3 regions of the Bacillus nitratireducens genome follow, and region 2 is predicted to be linked to each of the others. Evidence: riboswitches for the same ligand, from Rfam matches in the RefSeq annotation. Region 2 holds a riboswitch; each other region holds the start of a gene.
The links. Region 2 has a riboswitch for lysine ahead of Q3V31_RS15750 (amino acid permease). Riboswitches for the same ligand answer to the same signal wherever they lie in the genome.
Positions count from the first base shown of each region.

Region 1: linked by a shared signal. The riboswitch ahead of Q3V31_RS02410 (aspartate kinase) and the one ahead of Q3V31_RS15750 (amino acid permease) in region 2 are both predicted to bind lysine.
Region 3: linked by a shared signal. The riboswitch ahead of Q3V31_RS22715 (amino acid permease) and the one ahead of Q3V31_RS15750 (amino acid permease) in region 2 are both predicted to bind lysine.

Region 1 covers NZ_JAUMJO010000001.1:455,802-462,932, reverse strand. Annotated here, with positions in the region: partial or broken gene Q3V31_RS02420 (helix-turn-helix domain-containing protein) at 1-302, shown strand, start outside; gene Q3V31_RS02415 (VOC family protein) at 593-1,045, opposite strand; gene Q3V31_RS02410 (aspartate kinase) at 1,498-2,727, opposite strand; lysine riboswitch at 2,930-3,116, opposite strand; gene Q3V31_RS02405 (DoxX-like family protein) at 3,309-4,217, shown strand; gene Q3V31_RS02400 (DUF4166 domain-containing protein) at 4,222-4,842, shown strand; gene Q3V31_RS02395 (YndJ family protein) at 4,839-6,464, shown strand; gene Q3V31_RS02390 (8-oxo-dGTP diphosphatase) at 6,493-6,978, opposite strand.
Region 2 covers NZ_JAUMJO010000004.1:41,532-48,662, reverse strand. Annotated here, with positions in the region: gene Q3V31_RS15775 (metallophosphoesterase family protein) at 1-404, opposite strand, end outside; partial or broken gene Q3V31_RS15770 (aminoglycoside phosphotransferase family protein) at 418-1,356, opposite strand; gene Q3V31_RS15765 (VOC family protein) at 1,368-2,168, opposite strand; gene Q3V31_RS15760 (sulfite exporter TauE/SafE family protein) at 2,267-3,277, shown strand; gene Q3V31_RS15755 (GNAT family N-acetyltransferase) at 3,318-3,767, opposite strand; lysine riboswitch at 4,152-4,344, shown strand; gene Q3V31_RS15750 (amino acid permease) at 4,457-5,923, shown strand; gene Q3V31_RS15745 (iron-sulfur cluster biosynthesis family protein) at 6,043-6,348, shown strand; gene Q3V31_RS15740 (DNA alkylation repair protein) at 6,382-7,131, shown strand, end outside.
Region 3 covers NZ_JAUMJO010000006.1:156,216-163,346, reverse strand. Annotated here, with positions in the region: gene Q3V31_RS22735 (MDR family MFS transporter) at 1-849, shown strand, start outside; gene Q3V31_RS22730 (hypothetical protein) at 896-1,099, opposite strand; gene Q3V31_RS22725 (type 1 glutamine amidotransferase domain-containing protein) at 1,354-1,869, opposite strand; gene Q3V31_RS22720 (ABC transporter permease) at 2,152-3,351, opposite strand; gene Q3V31_RS22715 (amino acid permease) at 3,412-4,836, opposite strand; lysine riboswitch at 4,983-5,164, opposite strand; gene Q3V31_RS22710 (GNAT family N-acetyltransferase) at 5,358-6,212, shown strand; gene gapN (NADP-dependent glyceraldehyde-3-phosphate dehydrogenase) at 6,240-7,131, opposite strand, start outside.

The DNA.
Region 1 (7,131 bases), on a different contig from region 2:
ATTTAATTTTATTGAGCGAAATGTATAATGTTACGCTCGATGAGTTAATAAAAGGGAACCGAAATTTAAAAGAGAAAATACATATTGATGAAGATGAGGATTTTGAGAAAGAGAATGAGTTTGGTTTTTATATTGGGTTTGGTTTGCTAATTATGAGTGCTTTCATTGATTATGAAGGAATTCAAGAGATTTTATTAGGAATTGCACTTTTCATGATGGTCTTTTATTCTGACGTGAAGAAAGTTATTTTGAATGAATTTCGCTCGTTATTTAAAGGGAAAAATATATATGATAAGAAGTGAGAAGAGGCCGTTATATTTCCTGGGAAAGGGTATTGTAAATAACTCGATTGTTTTATAATGATTTTTAGATGTAAAGAATATGTTAAAAAGCTGTTTGTATAGAGTCTTGAAATCTATGTGTAAAATGATAATAAAGTTATTTAATTTTAAAAGCCCAAACAAGCATAACCCCCGTTCTAAAGTTAGGACGGGGTTGAAAATCTAAGTTTTATTGAATAAGAATTTTCTTCAAATATTTTTACTTCAGTACTGTATATTTCAGTAAAGACTTTTGATAAAACATTACTTACTTATTTGTTACCGAGTTCTTCCGCTAAACCGATTAAAATTCCTTCGGTTCCACGAATGTAGCAGAGTCGATACGAGTCCTCGTACTGAACTACTTCGCCAACGAGCTGAGCACCATGCTTAGTAAGTCTGGATACCATTTCGTCAATGTCTTCAACGGTGAACATGACGCGCAGATAACCGAGGGCGTTTACAGGAGCTGTCCGATGATCTGCTATAGTAGGTGGGGTGAGGAATCGCGAAAGTTCAATTCGACTGTGGCCATCTGGTGTAACCATCATAGCAATCTCTACGCACTGAGAACCGAGTCCTGTTACGCGACCAGCCCATTCACCTTCGACAGTGGCTCGCCCTTCGAGGTTCAAGCCAATCTCCTCGAAGAAAGATATTGCGTCATCAAGGGATTCTACAACGATGCTGACATTGTCCATTCTTAGTAATTTGTTTTTTGTCATTGTCTTTATCTCCTTATGTGTAAAAATATATTAATTGATCATCCTCATAATTATACTATTAAAAAGTTACAAATTCCTTCTAAGCAAAAATACCTTGTCACAGTGTAGGAAAAAGTGACAAGGTGTTTTCGGGTATAGTATATACCATCTTGTTAACGAACAACACTTCGTAAAACATCTACTATTGAAATGTGCGCGAACTTTATTTCGTGAATGCTATCATGTTCAAGTGGTTTCAAGAACTTGATACTGTAGTTGCTATTCGATAAAATAACTTCGACTTCCCCACAAAATATTCCTATCCTGTACGCCATTAAATGGCCCGATTGTTGTAAACGACTTTATTTTAACGTAAATAACTTTCTTGTCACTCTATACAATGCAAACAGCTTTCTATTTATATAGGTAGGAAATAGATTCATATAATTTATTGTAAGTTTTACCGGTGGAAATTAGCTCATTTGCACTAAAGGCTCAATTTTCGCCATAAATGATTGATGTAGTGCTTCAACACCATCTACTAAGTGAATACGGTCAATTACAACTGATACTTTAATTTCCGATGTACTTACCATTTTAATATGAATACCGCCTTCTTTTAAAGTAGTAAACATATTCGCAGCGACACCTGGGTTAGATACCATACCTGATCCTACAATTGATACTTTTGCTAAATGGTTTTCATATTCTACAGATTCATAGTGAAGTGCTTCTTGATTTTGTTCCAATACTTCTAATGTTTCTCTTAAATCATTAGAATGGATTGAGAAAGAGAGGTGAACAGTTCCTTCATTTGTAATACTTTGAATAATAATATCTACATTAATATGTGCCGCTGCTAATGTAGAGAAAACTGTTGAAAGTGCACCTTGTTCTAATCCTTTAATTGTGACGCGTGTAATATTATCCTCAAATGCAATACCTTTAACGATTGATTGTTGTTCCATGTTACATTCTCCCCTTACAATTGTTCCGTTTTCTTGTTCCATACTTGATCGTACTTCTAAAACTACATTATGATTTTTAGCAAATTCAACAGCGCGTGGGTGTAACACGCCAGCACCGAGATTGGCAAGCTCTAACATTTCGTCATAAGAAATTTCATCTAATTTATAAGCATCTTGTACAACGCGTGGATCAGTCGTATATACGCCGGTTACATCCGTATAAATATCACATTTTTTTGCTTTTAATGCCGCTGCTAATGCAACAGCAGTCGTATCAGAACCACCGCGTCCAAGCGTTGTAATTTCATGCTTTTCACTAACTCCTTGGAAGCCAGCTACAATAACAATCGTACCTTCAGTAAGATAAGACTGAATTCGATCTGTATGAATGTCAGTAATCCGTGCACTACTATGTACAGATTCTGTCGTAATACCAGCTTGCCACCCTGTTAATGAAATTGCGTTATAACCTTTTGTTTGTAGTGCCATTGTTAATAATGAAATGGTTACTTGTTCTCCTGTAGATAGGAGCATATCCATTTCACGTTTACTTGGATTTTCAGTAATAGCGTTAGCAAGTGCGACAAGTTCATCTGTACTTTTTCCCATTGCTGAAACGACAGAGACAATGCTATGTCCTCGTTCATATTCTTCAATAATTAAATTTGCTACATGTTGAATGCGTTCGACGCTTCCAACAGAAGTACCGCCAAACTTTTGTACAATCGTTTCCATTACGAATTCCTTCTTTCGTCCATTTTTAAGAATAGGTTAGGACATATACAAATCCCAATATTCCTGTAGTTACCAGAGAGAAAAACAAAAAACACCATCTCAAATAAGTGAGGATGGTGCTGTTACAGGAAAAGGGAAACAGAAAACGGAGCTAATAAAAAAACCGCCAAAAAAGGAATATCATAAAAAATGATATCTCTTTTTTGTAGATAGCTCTTCACACGTACATGTCTGTACATATGACAGTTCTGTTTCTATTCGAAAACAGCCCCAATCGATAAATGCAGAGAAATTTATCAATTTCGGCAACACTTCCTTTCTTCTAAATTCATAGACATCTCTGTGTCTCCTTTAGAATACTTATAAGCGTTGCAACCTCTATCTCACGTTTTAGGCGAGAGTGTTTGATTTATGAAGTTGTTGGTAACATTTGTTTTATAATAATTTAAATTTTTCAGGGAATCAAGTGTTTTATATATTTTTTAAAAATTCCATCTTTTTTGGGGGGTAGTTTGTGAAAAGTGTAGCAAAATAAATTCATAGCATGTACATTAAATTTATAGTGCATAGGAGGTGGAAGAATGAAGGGGAAAAAGCCTATTTATGTTTCAGCAGAAATGAACACAACAATGGAAAAATTATGGGGATATACACAGGAACCAGATATACACACAGAATGGGATGCTCGCTTTACTGAAATTTCGTATTTAGAGAAAAAAGAAGGAGAACCGCAGAAGTTTTTATATAAAACTAAAATTGGATTTGGACTTGAAATAGCTGGTGAAGGGGAATCGATAGGAGAAATAAGAAAAGAAACGGGTGAACGGATTTCTTCTTTAAAATTTTGGACAGATAATAAATTATCACTTATTCAAATGGGGCGTGGTTATTGGAAGTATACACCGCGTAAAGAACATATTTATTTTGAGACGCAATATGATTATGATACAAGGTTTGGTCGTATAGGAAATATGATAGATCCATATGTTTTTCGACCCTTATTAGGTTGGGCGACAGCATGGAGTTTTGATGCTTTAAAATTATGGTTAGAAAAGGGACTTCATCCTAAGTTGCTAATTAGAAGAACAATGACGTATTGGCTCGTTTGCTTTCTATTTGCCTTCGTATGGTTATATCAAGGGATTGTACCAAAATTGATGTTTACTCATTCAGAAGAAGTAAAGATGCTTTCTGCACTAATCGGATCGAATGAAAGTAGTATTTTTATACTTAAAATAGTTGGATTTTTAGAAATAATATGGGGTGTTATGTGGCTATTGCCACTTCAAAAGCGAAAACTATTTATATTGCATATTATATTGTTGATAGTTTTAACATTAGCGGCAGGATCGACGAATATCGCTAGTTTTACGCAACCATTTAATCCAATTACATTAAACCTTCTTTTAATAGGGTTATCGATTGTCGGTTATATGAATTGCACTAATTTGCCAAGCGCAAAAAATTGCAAGAGGAAGAGAAAGGGATAAATGTATGGTTAATATTTATGAGAGATTATTAGGAGATACCTATAAAAATCTTCATCCAAAATTACAGAAGCGATATGCGATTACAGAAGAGAATAGTTTTACAGGAGAAGGGGAAATGGATGAAATTTACGGTGGCTCTTTTTTCGTTAAATTAATTTTGAAAATTGCATCGAAGTTTCGAATGTTTTTCTCTGAGCGAGGAAAGAAGGTGCCATTTACGATACATAATACCGCTGAGCGAGATGAACAGGGGAAAGAATTTGTACGGTGGAATCGTACTTTTTATTTTCATAATAAGAAAAGATATTTTAACGCTGTTATGCAGCTGGATGAAGAGAATAATGAAATTGTAGATTATTTTGGTGAGCCACATTTACTCGTTTCTACATTGAATTTTTATATTGATGAAAAGGGCGGGATGCATATTTCTTCAAAGAAACAATGGTTTTTTATGTTTGGAAGAAAAATACCGTTACCTAGATTTTTATACGGAGAGGCGAAAATTGTAGAAAGTTATGATGAAACACTACAATGCTTTCGAATTCATGTACAAGTACGAAATCCGTTAATTGGCTCACTATTTTCCTATAAGGGGACATTTGTGGAAAGGAAATATACGAGATGAAAAATATACTATTTGGGCTTGCTTGTTATATTATATTTCTAATATACGAGTGGTCGAATGTAAATCCTGTTGAAGCAATTATATTGTTATCTATTTTGTTATTTATACCGATGTCTTTTTGTATTATTGACAAGAAAAAAAGAAATGGATCGTATGTATTATTTTATAAATTTGTATCGTTTTTATATCCAATCGCAGCAATCAGTGCAATGCTAGCTTTCGTAACAAATCATTATTTATTTGCGTTACTTTGGTTTGTATATACAGGAATTGTTGCGTTATTTGGTATAAGTAGATTGCTAGAAAGAGGATTGAAACCGTTAGAGGAGACAGCTATCGATAGTGCGTTTATGTATTTGTTTTTAGGTGGTTTCTGGTTTTTTGCTTCTGTAGCAAAGCTTTCCATTATGCACTTTAGTTCCGACATTGTTTTGCTTACAGCTGCACACTTTCATTATTCGGCATTTCTATTGCCGTTATCAGCTGGTTTAATTGGGAGGAAAAGAGAAAAGAGAAGTAAAGTATATGATGCTATTATGTTTGTCATCGTCATTTCACCTATGACAGTTGCAATAGGAATTACGTACTCGAGGGTATTTGAATTTTTTGCAGTGTTCCTATATTTATGCGCTATTTATAGTTATGGGATTTATGTTTGGCGCACGAAATTTAATGCTATTAGTGCAAAGATTCTCCTGATCATATCTTCTAGCACACTCATGGTAACAATTATGTTTTCACTTATATATTCATATGGGAATTTGAAACATGTAATGACGATTACAATTGCACAAATGGTCTGGATTCACGGCGTGGTAAATGGAATTGGAGTAGCGTTACCAGCATTTGTTGGCTGGATGATTGAAAAGAGTACTCCGAATTATAAATATTATGGGAAACCAATGAGCAGGTTAAGAGGAACCGCGACAGTTGGTGAAGCATTTTTACATAACAGAAATTTAATAGATAGCAAGGAATACAAAGGTTTAGTTGATAAAATGAATGATTTTCATAGTGAGGCATTTGACGCGATAAAGATTCCTTTAAGTATTATTCGTTTTTATGAAAATACAAAAGAGTATCAGTTACAATCGCATATTAAATGGACTCGTTGGTTCCGCCCGGTTGCATTTTGTTATGCAAAAATGAGTAAGCGTGTAGGACAAATACATTTAGGAATGGGCGGCAAGTGGGAAACGATGCATGGTTCTATCATGGGGATAATAGATGAGAAGGATGGAAGAGAGAATGTAAGGGCTTGGCTAAGAAAAAATGAAGCAGGAGAATCTATTTTTGTAGCTCTTTACTCAAAACATACACATAAGAATGAGACGTATATGAATATTGGATTACCTTTACCATATTCGAATATGACGGGAGTTTTGAAATTATGTAATAAGAGTAATGATTTAATCATTACTAGTAAGCTGAGAAGAAATGGTAAGGGAGATGAAGGGATATACTTACATACTCGCTTCTTTACAATACGCTTACCATTAGCAGAGACTTTTATGATTAAAGAGGGCAAGGATCAAATATTAACAGCTAACCATCGAATGTGGATATTCGGAGTTAAGTTTTTAGAAATTGATTATGAGATTAAGAAAATAGAAGAGAAGTAAGAAAAGCTTGGAGAGATTCCAAGCTTTTTTATGTATGGGTAATTGTCATAGCAACTTGTTTATCTAAGTCTTGGTCCCAAACACGTTGAATTTCAAACGTACTTTTTTCAAAAAATAATGGGAATCTTTCTTTAAACCAATCTTGCATAGGAAGATTTAGTGCTGTATCGATTGGTACCCATAATAATTCGCCTTCAGGAGGATTCAAAAGGAGTTCACCTTCAAATGAATCTGTCCAATAATTAAATACCATATATCGAACATTTTCTTTCGGATTTACGTATTCATCTAATCCCTTAAAAGTTAAATTTGAAACAAGTAATCCAGTTTCTTCTTTTACTTCTCGTTTAGCAGCTTGAACGATACTTTCTGGGAAATCTACTTTACCACCAGGAGCGATGTAACCAGGGAAGCCTAGATGGTCAGGGCGTTTTATAAGTAAAACTTCATTATTTCGCTGGATCATACACATCGTGTAAATACGGTGTTCTATATCTTTCCAATTGTTGCTCATACGAATCTCTCCTCTTATAAAACCTTATAGTTTTTAACTATAGTTATATATGACAAAAAATACAATAATAATACAAAATTATACAAATTACAATTGACTATTACTAATTTTCAGAACTATAATTAGTCTGTTATATAAAAACATTGTACTTGA
Region 2 (7,131 bases):
AACATACTAATACGCTCTTCTCTTGTTGCATGTGGTTGAATTCTTTCATATAAACTTCTTGGTGAAGCGTGGAACATACGAATGAGTTTGCCGCTCATAAAAAATTCGATTGAAAATGGTAAGCTTCTTAAATACTCATTTTGTTCTTCTGACAATTGTTTTTGATGCCATTTTAACGATTCAAATTCAGTCGGTTTTGTAATGAAATCATCCCAGTTCCCCATAACAACTCCTTCACACTCTTTACGAATGATTTCAATTACTTCGCTAGAATGAGGACCCTTTCCTACTAAATCTCCAAGACAAATAATGCGCTCGATTCCTCTTAATTTAATATCTTTCAGCACAGATTCTAATGCCGGAATATTACCATGAACATCTGAAATTACCGCTATTTTATCCAAATGAACCCCTCCGTTATCTATTGTTTATTATATCCACATGATGTGATTGATACCATTTCGGAATATAGGATGAAAAATGATTATGATCTTCTAAAATTCTGTTTAATCTCTCTTTCATATCATCTACTAAATGTGGCGTGCTTCGGTTTGTCCATACGATATCCGCTGGGAATGTCATTGCTGCATATAATGAATACAGTTTCCAAAAATGAAGTGAAGGTTCACCTCCGCAATAACCGTGAACTTGACCAACCGCAAATGGTTTGCTTATTCTTGTAGTAAAAATCGCTACGTTATAAAAATCGTGTATTGGATCGCCAAAATCATATCCACCAAAATCGATAACGATAAACTCCTTATTGTGAATCATACTATTTGCTGGGTGGTAATCATCGTGTAAAAATATGATAGGACGATTTTTCAATAAGTCTTTATGATCCTCTACAAAGGTTGATACTGGCTTCATATCGAGAAAGTCTACCTCAAATTCTGCTAATGCTTTCAAGTATCTCTCATACTTGTTCCACCGAAACGTTTCCCACGAATCAATGACATTCTCTTTTTCTATTGCATGAATTCTCTTTAAAACTTCTCCAGCTCTTTTCCCCGCAGCATACTGCTCTTTCACCGATAACTTACCTAAACTCTCTTCTCCATTTACACCGTTAATCCATTCAAATATTTGAACGCATTTATTTAATTCTTCAAGTCTTATGAAATGAATTAATTTTGGCGTCGGGATATGTAATGACTCCAACTGTTTCATATACGTATATTCTTCTTGTTTTCGTTAAAAATTAGCAGAATCACACACTTTGACAAAATACGTTTCTCGATTCTCTAATTCAACTTTATATTTCTCTTCATGTGAAAACCCTTTTGTAATAGATGTACATTTCACAATACGAGGACACTCTATTTTTCTCTCTATCTCTCTTAAAATTTCTTCCACAAAGTTCACCTCTATTCATATATGTACAAACTACCTAGCACTTCATGCTCTCGTTTATTTTCACCTTTAAACTCCACTGCAAATGGATATTCACCATGATGATTCAAACGTTCTAGTACTAGCCCTTCTCCAATTGGTTCACAAAACTGCACATGAATGTCACCAAACGATACACTTTGACATTCCGCATTCCATTCTTCATTTTTTACGACTGAGCTTGCAGTTAGCTCCATTACTTTTTTCCATTTCCGCACTGTTTCTCGAACGCTTTTCACCGCATAATGAATCGTTTCAATTTCTTGTACTTTGTTTTTATGTTCAGTGATTGTTCCTATGTTACGTAAATCGTTTCTTCTTTCTTCATCCGTTTCATTCCACTGTATAAAGAAAGGTAATTTCGGTCCACTTTCTTCCTGCTTTACAAATAACATTTTCCATTCTAAAAGACGGCCATCTTTTCTCACACGTTTCCCTTCGAATGGTCCAATCGTTTGTAAGCCATGTTTGCTTAAATTCACTGCTTGTTCTTCAATTTCATTTGTTCGAATTGCGATTTGTAGCATCCCTTCTCCATTTTGCAATTTAACAACCGTTTCCTGCACTAATGGATTTTCTGCTTCTTTCGCTTTTTCTTCATGCTGAACTGCTAAAAATTCTATATATGATAAATCAAAATAACATAAACTATTCCAAGTACCCCAGTTCGTATGCTCTCCGCCTAGTGCAGTATGAAATCCAAGCTCCTGCATTTGTTTTGCCGCTTCCTCTGGTGTACCATGCACTGCATGAACAAGATGGTCAAATGCTAACATATTCTTTCTCCCCTTTCTCTCCATCCTTTTATTGTATATTTTATTTTTCTTTCATTCAATTCAAAAACTTTAAAACCTAGTTGATTTATACGATTAATATGTATTATAATAAAACAAATTTAATTATTGCTGATTGGAAAAACCAAAGGCACTTTTCTCATACGGGAAAAGTGTCTTTTTCATTTATTATTACAGGGGGATTATTTATGCAGAAATTAATTGTCTTTGCTATTATCGGATTTTTCGCTCAATTGATCGATGGTGCACTTGGTATGGCGTACGGGGTAACGTCTACCTCACTATTATTAATGTTTGGTATCGCACCAGCCGTTGCATCGGCATCAGTTCATTTAGCTGAAGTTGTTACAACTGCCGCTTCTGGTGCATCTCACATCAAATTTGGAAACGTTGATAAATATACAGTTTCTAGGCTTACATTACCAGGAGCAATTGGCGCATTTATTGGGGCATGTTTTTTAAGCAATTTACCTGGTGATGTAATTAAACCGTACATTTCCATATTTTTATTTACTTTAGGGGTTTATATTTTATTACGATTCCTCATTCAAAAACAAATTGTTGCTTCAAATAAACGTATGTCTGCAAAACAACTTGTACCACTTGGCTTATTCGCTGGATTCGTCGATTCAACTGGTGGTGGTGGCTGGGGGCCGATTACGACACCTGTTCTTCTTGCAAGAGGAAATGAAGCTAGAAAAGTTATTGGATCTGTAGATACGAGTGAATTTCCTGTTTCACTCGCTGCAACGATTGGCTTTTTCATTTCACTTGGCTGGGAACAAGTAAGCTGGGTTTGGGTATTTTCTCTCATGCTCGGTGGTATCGTTGCGGCACCAATCGCTGCATGGCTAGTACGCATCGTTCCTTCTCATTTACTTGGCGTATTAGTTGGTGGCCTTATAATCTTTACAAACATTCGTACACTACTTACTACATTTAAAGTGGATCCAACTATTATTTCACTATCTTACGTTGCAGTTGGTCTTGTCGTTATTATTTCTATTTTCATTGCTGTTCGTAATCATTCCAATCGTTCTAACGAATCGACAGCTGGCTATCCGAAAGATCAAAAACAAATGCTACCATAATTAATAATAATACCGCCCGATTTACTTCGAGCGGTATCTTTTATTTATCTATTTTCCAATTGATCATCGTTTCAGTACTATTTACTCTTTTCATATGTAATTTCTCTAATACACGAATGGAGCTATAGTTATCAAGGAGTGTCTCTGCTGTAATCGTTTCCACTTCGCCTGTTTGAAAAGCCCATTTCATTAATTCACTAACTGCTTCTGTTGCATAACCTTTATTCCAATATTTCTCAATAAATCCGTAACCAATTTCTACCGTATGTTCCTCGTTTGGTTTCCCTTTAAATCCTATATCACCTAGAACTACGTCATCCTCTTCTCGAATAACATACCACGGTCCCCACGGTAATGAAGCCGCATCTCGTTTCACATTTTCTATATATCCTACCATATGCGGACCACTATTGTATCCTTGATTATCCGCAATTTGAATCCATTCTTCTGTACACGGTACTATATGTAATCTTTCCGTTTCTAATTTCATAATGATATCCCCTTTTCAATTAAACAATACCTCAATTTTATCAGAAATAAAAAGAATATTCATTCTATTTATCGGATTTATACTTATTATTTGAAACGAATTTAAGGAATAATCCCCTTCTGATAGTTATGTCGAATTATATTTTCTGAATTTTCTTTTAATTTTAAAGGGTTTTTCATTATTTTTTGCGAAACATTTGTATAACAATTTTTTCTTTGCTTATTGCTACATAATAGTAGGTTCGGGTGGAGTTATGCAAGCGTTTCCTATACAATAACCGATATTTTTTGACTTTTCCTAACAAAATTCCTTGCAATATATTCAGAAAGTCATTACAATTGCCATATATTAAATATCTTAGCAATATATAAATCCTCATCAATCCGATGAGGTAGAGGTTGCGACTTTTAAAAGTAAAATGGACGAGACACAGAGAATGTCACTGACTCCGTTTGAAAGGAAAAGTTGCCGAAGTTTATATTTCTTCTCTGGAAATATGAGCTGGGGCTGTCTCCGAAAGGAACAGAACTGTCACGTTTACAAAATTACCGTGTAAACGTGGGGTGCTATCTTAACGGAAGGGTATGATGGGGTGGTTATTTGTGAAACGTTCCGCCTAATTACTTTGGCGGTTTTTTGTATTTTTCTCCCCCGCTCCTTCCTAACCTACAAGAAAAGGAGTGTTGAACATGAATAGCGCAACAAATCAATCTACCTCTAAAACGCAAACTACACAAGGACAAGGTGAATTAAAACGCGGATTAAAATCTCGTCACCTTACGATGATTTCTCTCGGTGGTACAATCGGTACCGGATTATTTCTTGCCAGTGGTGGTGTTATCCATTCAGCTGGTCCTGGCGGTGCATTAGTCGCATATGCCGCAATTGGAATTATGGTTTATTTTTTAATGACAAGCTTAGCAGAACTCGCAGCTTACATGCCTGTTACTGGATCTTTTAGCACTTATGCAACAAAATTTGTTGATCCATCACTTGGTTTTGCACTTGGATGGAATTATTGGTATAACTGGGCGATTACGATCGCTGCTGAACTAGCGGCCGTAACATTAATTATGAAATTTTGGTTCCCAGATACCCCTTCTCTTATTTGGAGTGGACTTTGTTTAGCTATTATTTTTCTCTTAAACTATTTATCTGTTAAAGGTTTTGGTGAATCTGAATATTGGTTCGCACTTATTAAAGTCGTTACTATTATTATCTTTTTAATTGTCGGTTTTATGATGATTTTTGGAATTATGGGCGGTGAAGCTGTTGGTTTTAAAAACTTCACTGTTGCAGATGCACCATTTAATGGCGGCATCATGGCAATTATCGGTGTATTTATGGCAGCTGGTTTCTCATTCCAAGGAACTGAATTATTAGGAGTGGCTGCTGGTGAAACTGCTGATCCAGAACGCAATATACCGAAAGCAATTCGTTCTATCTTTTGGCGCATTATATTATTCTACATTTTAGCAATTCTTGTTATCGGTTTATTAATTCCTTATACGACTGATAGCCTTGCAGCAAGTGATGTTACAGTAAGTCCATTTACACTAGTATTTGAAAAAGCGGGCGTTGCCTTCGCTGCTTCTGTTATGAACGCTGTTATTTTAACTGCAGTTCTATCTGCTGGTAACTCTGGAATGTACGCATCAACTCGTATGCTTTGGGATTTAGCTCGTCAAGGAAAAGCACCAAAGTTCTTAGGCAAATTAGATAGCCGCGGTGTACCTGTTAACGCATTAATCGCAACATCAGTAGTTGGTAGCGTCGCTTTCATCGCTTCTTTATACGGTGACGGTGTTGTATACATTTGGTTATTAAATGCTTCTGGAATGTCAGGGTTTATTGCTTGGGTAGGAATTGCTATTAGTCATTACCGTTTCCGAAAAGCTTATGTTGCACAAGGAAAAGATTTAAAAGATTTACCGTATAGAGCAAAATGGTTCCCGTTCGGTCCAATCTTTGCATTTACACTTTGTGTTATCGTTATTTTAGGACAAAACTACGGCGCATTTATGGGAGCATCTATCGATTGGAACGGTGTACTCGTTTCTTATATCGGTTTACCACTCTTCTTAGTACTATGGTTAGGATATAAATTTACTAAGAAAACGAAAGTAATTCCACTTGATAAATGTGAACTAAAATAGAGTATAGCAAAACGAGCAAACAAATTTGTTTGCTCGTTTTTTTATTACAATCCCATTTACTTCCCTATTTCTTATCTTTTTGCAATAATAAAGTAAATACACTTAAAGGTTGGGATCACATGAACATTCGTATTACTGATGAAGCAAAAGTTGCTATACATAGATTAGAACGTGAAGACAAAAAGATTATTCGCATTAGAGGGACAATGACAAACTCTTGTAGCATTTTCGTTGATGTCGATTTAATTTGGGATACATATCATGCAGATGATGTTGTATATGAAGATGCGGAGCTTATCGTACAAATGGATTCATTTACGAAAGACTACACTGGTGATACCGTGAAACTTGATTATAAAACGACAGGTTTTAGTATTACGACTCCCAGTGAGACTTTGGTGTATGGATTGTCGATTAAAAAATAAACATTGTTTTTATCCGACCAATGGGGTGAAAAAATGGGCAAATATGTTCCACTAAAATTTTTATTCAACGAAGAATTAGCAGAAAAAATGGCTGATTCTATTTGTAAACACGATCCTAATTTCTCTAAAATAAACTTTGTATCTTCCGTAACATATAAAGTTGAAAATTTAGAGTTAAAGCAACGTATAGAAGCCATAGCAGATGAATTACACAATGCATTACAAAAAGATTTTAATGAAGCAATACATATATTACTGAAAACATTGGGACCAGAAAATACAACAGAAGTAGGCACATTTACAAACGGATATATGTACATGCCTATCGCAAAATACGTTGAAAAATATGGGCTTAACGATTTTGAATCCTCTTTCAACGCAATGTATGAAATAACAAAAAGGAATACTGCTGAATATGCCATTCGGCCTTTTCTTGAAAAATATCATGAAGACACACTAGACATATTACAACAGTGGATTCATGACGAAAACAGCCACATTAGGAGATTAGTTTCAGAAGGTACTAGACCTAGACTTCCTTGGGCTAAAAAAATTGGAGCTCTGAAAGGTGACTTTAGAAATAATTTAAAGCTACTTGAGCTATTAATGAATGACCCTTCTAAATATGTCCAAAAATCAGTAGCCAATCATATTAACGATATTACAAAAGAAGATAAAGAACTCGTTTTTCAATGGTTACAACAATTACGTGATAAACAGCTTCCTGTTAACCCTTGGATTATAAAACATGGGTTAAGAACGGTGATAAAAAATGGTACTTTA
Region 3 (7,131 bases), on a different contig from region 2:
AGCATTAACTACTGGGCTATTAACTTATCAATTGCGATTGGAGCAATATTTGGCGGATTACTATTTGAGAACTATAGATTGCAGCTGTTTATCGGATTAACAGTTATTGCCGTTATTACTTTATATGTGATGGCTGTATATATGGAAGAAGTGTATGTCGCACGAAAAACGGTGGAGAAGAAAAATGTATTAAAAGATATGGCGGACAGTTATAAAGTCGTGATGAAAGATAGAGCGTTTTTAATTTTTTGCGCAGCAAGTATATGTACATTATCTTTAGAGTTTCAAATTAATAATTATTTAGGGATACGTTTGCAGAAGGAATTTGAAACGGTGCACTTTTTATTCGGGAATGGTTTTACGTTTGATTTAACAGGTATTCGAATGCTGAGCTGGATATCGGCGGAAAATACAATTTTGGTTGTGTTATGTTCAGCACTTCTTATTAAAATGCTGAAAAGCTTCAACGATTTGAAAATTTTATATGTAGGCTTATTCATTTATACAATTGGATTTACAATACTCGGAACGAGCAATAGCTTATGGATCTTATTAATCGCAGGGCTTTTCCAAACTGTAGGAGAGATGATGTATGTGCCGGTTCGTCAATCTATAATGGCGGACATGGTGCCGGATGAGGCGAGAGGTTCTTATATGGCGATAAACGGAATGGTCTTTCAAGTGGCGAAAATGAACGGTGCATTAGGTGTTATGCTAGGCTCGTTTATTGCATCTTGGGGCATGAGTGCTCTGTACTTTATTGTTGGTATGAGCAGTATTTTATTATTTATGAAGGCAATTGGGAAAGAGAAGTATGAGGATGAGAGGGAGGTTTCTCAGATTGGATAAAACTATATAAAAAGCGAACGAACTGGACTCGCTTTTTATATAATTTTTAAAACGGATCAACTTCAGCTAAGTTTGGAGTGGTACTAGGCTGTAGCAAAAGGTTTTTTAACGTTCCTACTTCAGAAAGTGCTACTAATATGTAGCCACTAATCAGTACAATAAGCCCAATGACGCGTAACGTTTGTAAGCTTACTTCACGATTATTCGTTTCCGTTGGATTTGGGGGCGTTGAAGGTGGATTGTTATTCATAAATAAGGCTCCCATCTTTTGTATTTATATATGTGTAAAAGCATGATTTAACTTATGGATAGGAATTATATAGTTATTTTCACTATATGAGAACTGCCTATGAAAAGTGATTAGAAATTTTGGGACGAAAAAAGAGGCTGTCTCAAAAAATCATTAAAGATGAAGAAATGTTTCATATGGTGTTAATTTTGTTTTTTACAAATAAAAAGGTTAACCAAAGTAGTTATTTAGCTACATTGGTTAACCTCTAATAATTATCCTAATATACGCAACGATTCTTCAATAAACGCTGGAATGTCCTCTGGTTGTCTACTTGTTACTAGCTGATTTTGGCATACAACCACTTCTTTATCATGAAAATTTCCACCGGCATTTTTCAAATCGACCTCAATGGATTTATATCCAGTCACATCGCGTCCTTCAAGTGTTTGTGCAGTGATGAGTAATTGGGGGCCGTGACAAATAGCAAAAACAGGTTTTTTCGCATCCATAAATGCTTTGCTAAAGCGAACAAAACGTTCATCTGCACGAAGTATATCTGGGGAAAATCCGCCTGGTATAAAGAGGGCATCAAAGTTCTCTGGAGAAACATCATCAATACTTTTATCAATCACGAGTTCACTTTTTCCTTGTTTACCGTGTACCGTTTTACCTTTTTCCATTTCAATAGTTGTTAATTTGTATCCCTTTTGATTAAAAGCTTCTACTGGCTCTGTGTATTCTGTGTCCTCGAAATAATCCGTTATTAAAATAGCAATTTTTTTACTCATTGCAATCAGCTCCTTATATTATATAATCGGTTCCAGAATTGTCCTTGAGCAACGCCTTTTATAAAGTGAAACTTTAATTCATATTTTTTCATTCCCTCCAGTTCCTTTGCCCTGTTAATTTAATAAATACCCTTTTTATTAGGACGTAAACATGTATTATCATTTTTGTATGTAAAAATCATAAAATATCGGTTGTTTCAGTGATTCTTGTTTGGGGAAGAAAAATAAAAAAGCCAAGGAGATAATTTATTTTCTCCTTGGCTTTTAAGATAATTCTTTTCGTTAAAACGAAGAAACGCGTTGCTTCGTTTTTGGTACAATAATAAATTTGATCCAAAGTACTCCGATTACCATAATAATCAAAGCATGTAGTAATTGTCCTGTGGCAATGAGTATAATACTTGAAAATACAATGAGTTGAATGCTTAGCAATATAAAGATTAAGCGGAGAAATTGATTCATTCGTTTTTCAGTATCAATTGGATATAATGCTACAATAATATTTCCTGAAAAATATTTCCACAGAGAACGAAGCTGCATAGAAATCATATATAGGACGATATAAGCGATAGCGCCTTTTACATATATATTCGGAATGAAATATAGAGCGAAAGCACCGATCAACCCTAAGCGAATATATATACCGAAATAATCATTACCGCGTAAAAATGCTAGTGTATGTAAATAGAAGAAAGTTGCTCGTTTTTTATGTAATAAAGGTTCAATCCAATTTGTAAGCCATTTTCTTTTATTTACTTGCTTATTCAGTTGCGGAACATCGGTGAAAATGCTAGCAAATTGATAGAAACGAACGTCCATTTTTTCTTCTTGTTCGATTATGTAATCCCACGGTATTCGTTTGGTAGGTTGTTTCTTCGTGTATAGAAGCAGGAAAGCAAGAAGTAAGAGTAGTCCGCATAATACGATCACATTTGCAGTATAAAACAGCATGTAAATGATCAGGGCGTTACAAGCAATGCGAATGATAAACCATATGCTTTTTTCATAACTATCACGCCACATCCAGTGTATGTATATGTTCCACGCTTTCGTAATCATTAAAACGATAAAGATTGTACATAAGAACGGTACAGTTAATTGTAATGATTGCATGGCAAGCGGTACGAGAATAAGGAACGTAAATAATAAAGGGAAAAGCTGAATGATGTAATTATATAGAAGAGATTTTTTAAAATAAGATGTTAATTTCTCTTCTAATGCAAGTAAATAGACAGCATCCGGTTTTTGAATAAATGTGCGAATGGGACATCTCATTATAATAAATGTAAGAACGGTCGTTATGAGTATTAAAGATATTCCTTTAGAAGGAGATGTTTTTAGAAATTGAGCATAATAATATGCACCAACGCATGAAATAAAGATGAAGCTATATAGTAAACCGTTAATCATACGTGCAAAGTATGTAATGATATTTTGAATATGTTGTTGGAAGCGACTGCTCCATAGTGATTCGATTGACATGTCTTTCACCTCTTTGTTCTATTATATATGTTTTATAAAAGAAAAAACGAGCAAATTGCGTTATGCAACTTGCTCGTTTTTCTTTTCGTTATTTTTTTTCTGATCACGATTCATTAATGGATAGAAAGCAAAGCCAATTGCGAATAAACCGATTCCGAGAAGGAACGTTTTTATATCGGATGCGCCGGTTTTAATAACCCATAGTGCATAGCAAAGTGCGATAACTGCGACTATACCATCTGTAATTCTTGCCCGCATTTCATTTTTATATGTTTCACCAGTTGCGACTAGTTTTAACTGGAAGATTGGTGAAACGAGATATGGAATGAGGTAGGCCAGTGTTGATACGGTAATAACGAATGTATAAGCTTCCGCAATTGTTCCTGATAATGTTGAGAATAAGAACACTTGCGACATAATGTTTGTTAATCGTAGTGAATGAATTGGACTACCTTTTTTATTTGTTTTTGCGAAGAAGGAAGGGAAGAAACCTTCTTTTGCTGCTTGATAAGGTACTTCTGAGCTTAATAAAATCCAACCTAATATTGAACCGAATAGGGAAGTAAGAGCAAGTAATGCCATAAGTTTCCCGCCCCCGTGACCCATTGCAGCGTTTAATGCATCTGCTAATGGACGTTCAGAAGCTTGTAATTTATCAACGTGAAGTACACCCATTGTTAAAATTGTAATTCCTAAATAAATTGCAACTGTTATTAATAAACCAGCAACAGTCGCGCGTTTTACCGTTTTGGGAGAAGTAGCTCGGTTTGATAAAAGAACCGCTGATTCAATCCCAATAAATGCCCAAAGCGTTGTAAGGGCCGCTAAATTTACTTGTGAAAGGAGACCGTGTGATACGCCTTCTTTATCGATCATCGGTGTGTACCATTGTCCAAACTTTGAAGCTTCGAACGCAAATAACGTAACGACAATGAATAGAAGGAATCCAGTTACTTTCGTTGTTGTTGCTAAGAAGTTTAGTTTCCCAGCTCCGCTTACACCGTTTGTTAATATTAAATGAGTTCCCCAAAGTAAGACGGAACAAATAGTAAATGTAATGAGCTTTCCAACTTCTATATCGAACGAGCCGATTGAAAATAATAGTCGCGTATCTTTCATAATCGGGAAGAAGAGTGATAAATATCCCGCGAAAGATGTAATGATGGCAACGTTACTTGCCCAGTTTGCAACCCAATATCCCCATACCATACTGAAACCAGCCATTTTCTTTCTTTTTGGTGTTGAGAATAAAGCATATGCATGACTTTGTGGTCCCGTTGTTAAATCAGGACGACGAATTGCTAAATTACCGAAAACAAGAGCTAGCATTAAAACACCAAACCCTGTTGTTAACCAAGCTAAAGTGACACCGAGTGGGCTTGCTGTTTGTGCTAACGTACTTGGCACCATGAAAATACCAGCGCCAACCATGTTACCGACAACGAAAGCTGTTAGTACCCAAAAGCCCCATTTTTTTTGTTGCATAGAAAATACCTCCAAAGTTAGTATAACCAAGTCAAGCGAGGAGATATGTATGTCTTCCAGATAAGGAAGAGAAGGTCCAAACAAAACAAAAAAAGCACGTAATCTGCCGCTACATGCTTTCTATCTTATAAGAAACCCACGACATACCTCTCGATAGCTCTCCACAAACGAAACGTTTGTGACAGTTCTGCACTTATTAAATGCAGACCCAGCAAGCGTGCATGGTGGACACGACTTACTTCGGCAATCATTCCTTTCTCATTTCTTCATCAATGCCACTACATCTCCTGAAATGATACTCTTAATGACTGCAACCTCTACCTCACCGAGATACGAATGAGGATTTAAATATTAAATTAACGTATTTAAGAGTAACAAATGTATTTTTATACGTCAATGGATATAGTAATAATCAGATTATAGAGAAGAGTTCGTTATTGAGAGGTTGGAGGGTTTGAGATGGATTCATTGAATAAATTCCAATAAGGAATTTACTTTTAATGGGAATGGGGATTGTTTAAATGATACGTGCTTATAGTGAAAAAGAAGATCGGATCGGGACATTGAATTTAATAAAAAGTATGGGGACAGAAGAAGAGATAGGTTCTTTAGATGATATTGTATCGAACTCCACGCATTTTCTTTTATATAACCAAAATGGGATTGAAGGATTCGCGTATTCATCCTTTTATACAAATAGTAATGGAGAGTCTATTGGTCAAATAAGTGTGTATGTGGAACCTGGTTCTCGCTTGAAAGGTATTGGTTCTGGATTATACAAGGCAATAGAAGATTTAATTTCTAAAATAAAACCGGATTTTGTGTGCACTTATATGAGAATAGAATCAGAAAATTGTATTGGTTTTGCTAAGAAAATGGGATTTGAAAGATGGTGGGGATCGCTTGAATTGATATATAAGGGAGGGAGTTTTCCTAAAACCGATCTCAAGTTTATTAAGTATGAAGATATATTTTTTAACCAGTTTGTAACAATGGTACAGGAATGTTATTACGAATTGCATGAAAGGAATGATATGAAGCCGTATCTTGCCTCGGAAGATAGTATAAAGAAATACAAATTGAACAATGAAAGTAATGTGTATGTAGCTTTAGAAAATGAGCAGCTAGTTGCATCAGTTACAGTAGGGGAAGGGACAATAGAGAATTTAATAGTTGCACAAAGTCATCAAGGAAATGGATATGGGCGTAAAGCTTTACAATTTGGTATGAACAAGTTGTTAGAAGGCGGGTATGAAGATATTAGACTCTGTTATATAGAAGGAAATGAAAGTGCTGAGAGGTTATACAAATCTGTAGGGTTTAAGCCGTTTCATAATACGCAGGTGTATCGGAAATTTAAAAAGCAGCTGATCTAAATACTAGATCAGCTGCTACATATAAGATTAAACTAAGTTTAATACAGTTACTTTTTCACGTGTCATAGACTCAAGGCTCTTGCGAATACCTTGTGCGCCCATACCTGAACCTTTTACACCGATGAATGGGAAGTGGTCAGGGCCGCGCTCTGTGCGTCCGTTAATTTGAACAGAACCAGTTTCGATTTTGTTAGCAATTGCAAATGCTTTGTTAATGTCTTTTGTGAAGACACTTGCTTGCAGACCGAACTCTGATTTGTTAGCAATTTCAATCGCTTGTTCGTCAGAAGAAACACGGATGATTGGAAGGATTGGGCCAAATGGCTCTTCCCAAGCAACTTTCATTTCTTCTGTTACGTGGTCGATTAATGTTGGGTAAATTAAGTTGCGCTCACGTTTGTTACCGATAACGATTGTTGCACCTTTTTCAACAGCGTCGTCAACTAAGCCTTGAACGAAGTCAGCAGATTTATCGTCGATTAATGGAACGATTGTGCTGTCTTGTTCTGGAGATCCAACTGATAGTTCAGCTACTTGCGCTTTTAGTAAGCTAACAAGCTCGTCTGCTACGTTTTCGTGTACAAGTACACGTTTAATAGCTGTACAACGTTGACCAGAGTAAGAGAATGCACCGCTTACGATGTGGTTTGCAGCATCTTGTAAGTCAGCATCTTCACGAACGATACCAGGGTCTTTACCACCAAGTTCTAATACAAGTGGAATCATTGCAGCTTTTTTCGCTAAATGTTTACCTGTGTTTGTACCACCTGTGAACGATACCATATTGATGCCTTCGTGTTCTACTAAGTAGTCACCAATTACAGAACCGCGTCCTGTCGCTACGTTTACAAGACCTTTTGGAAGGCCAGCTTTATGAAGTGCTTCCACCATTTTAATACCGCTAATTGCACCTTGAGTT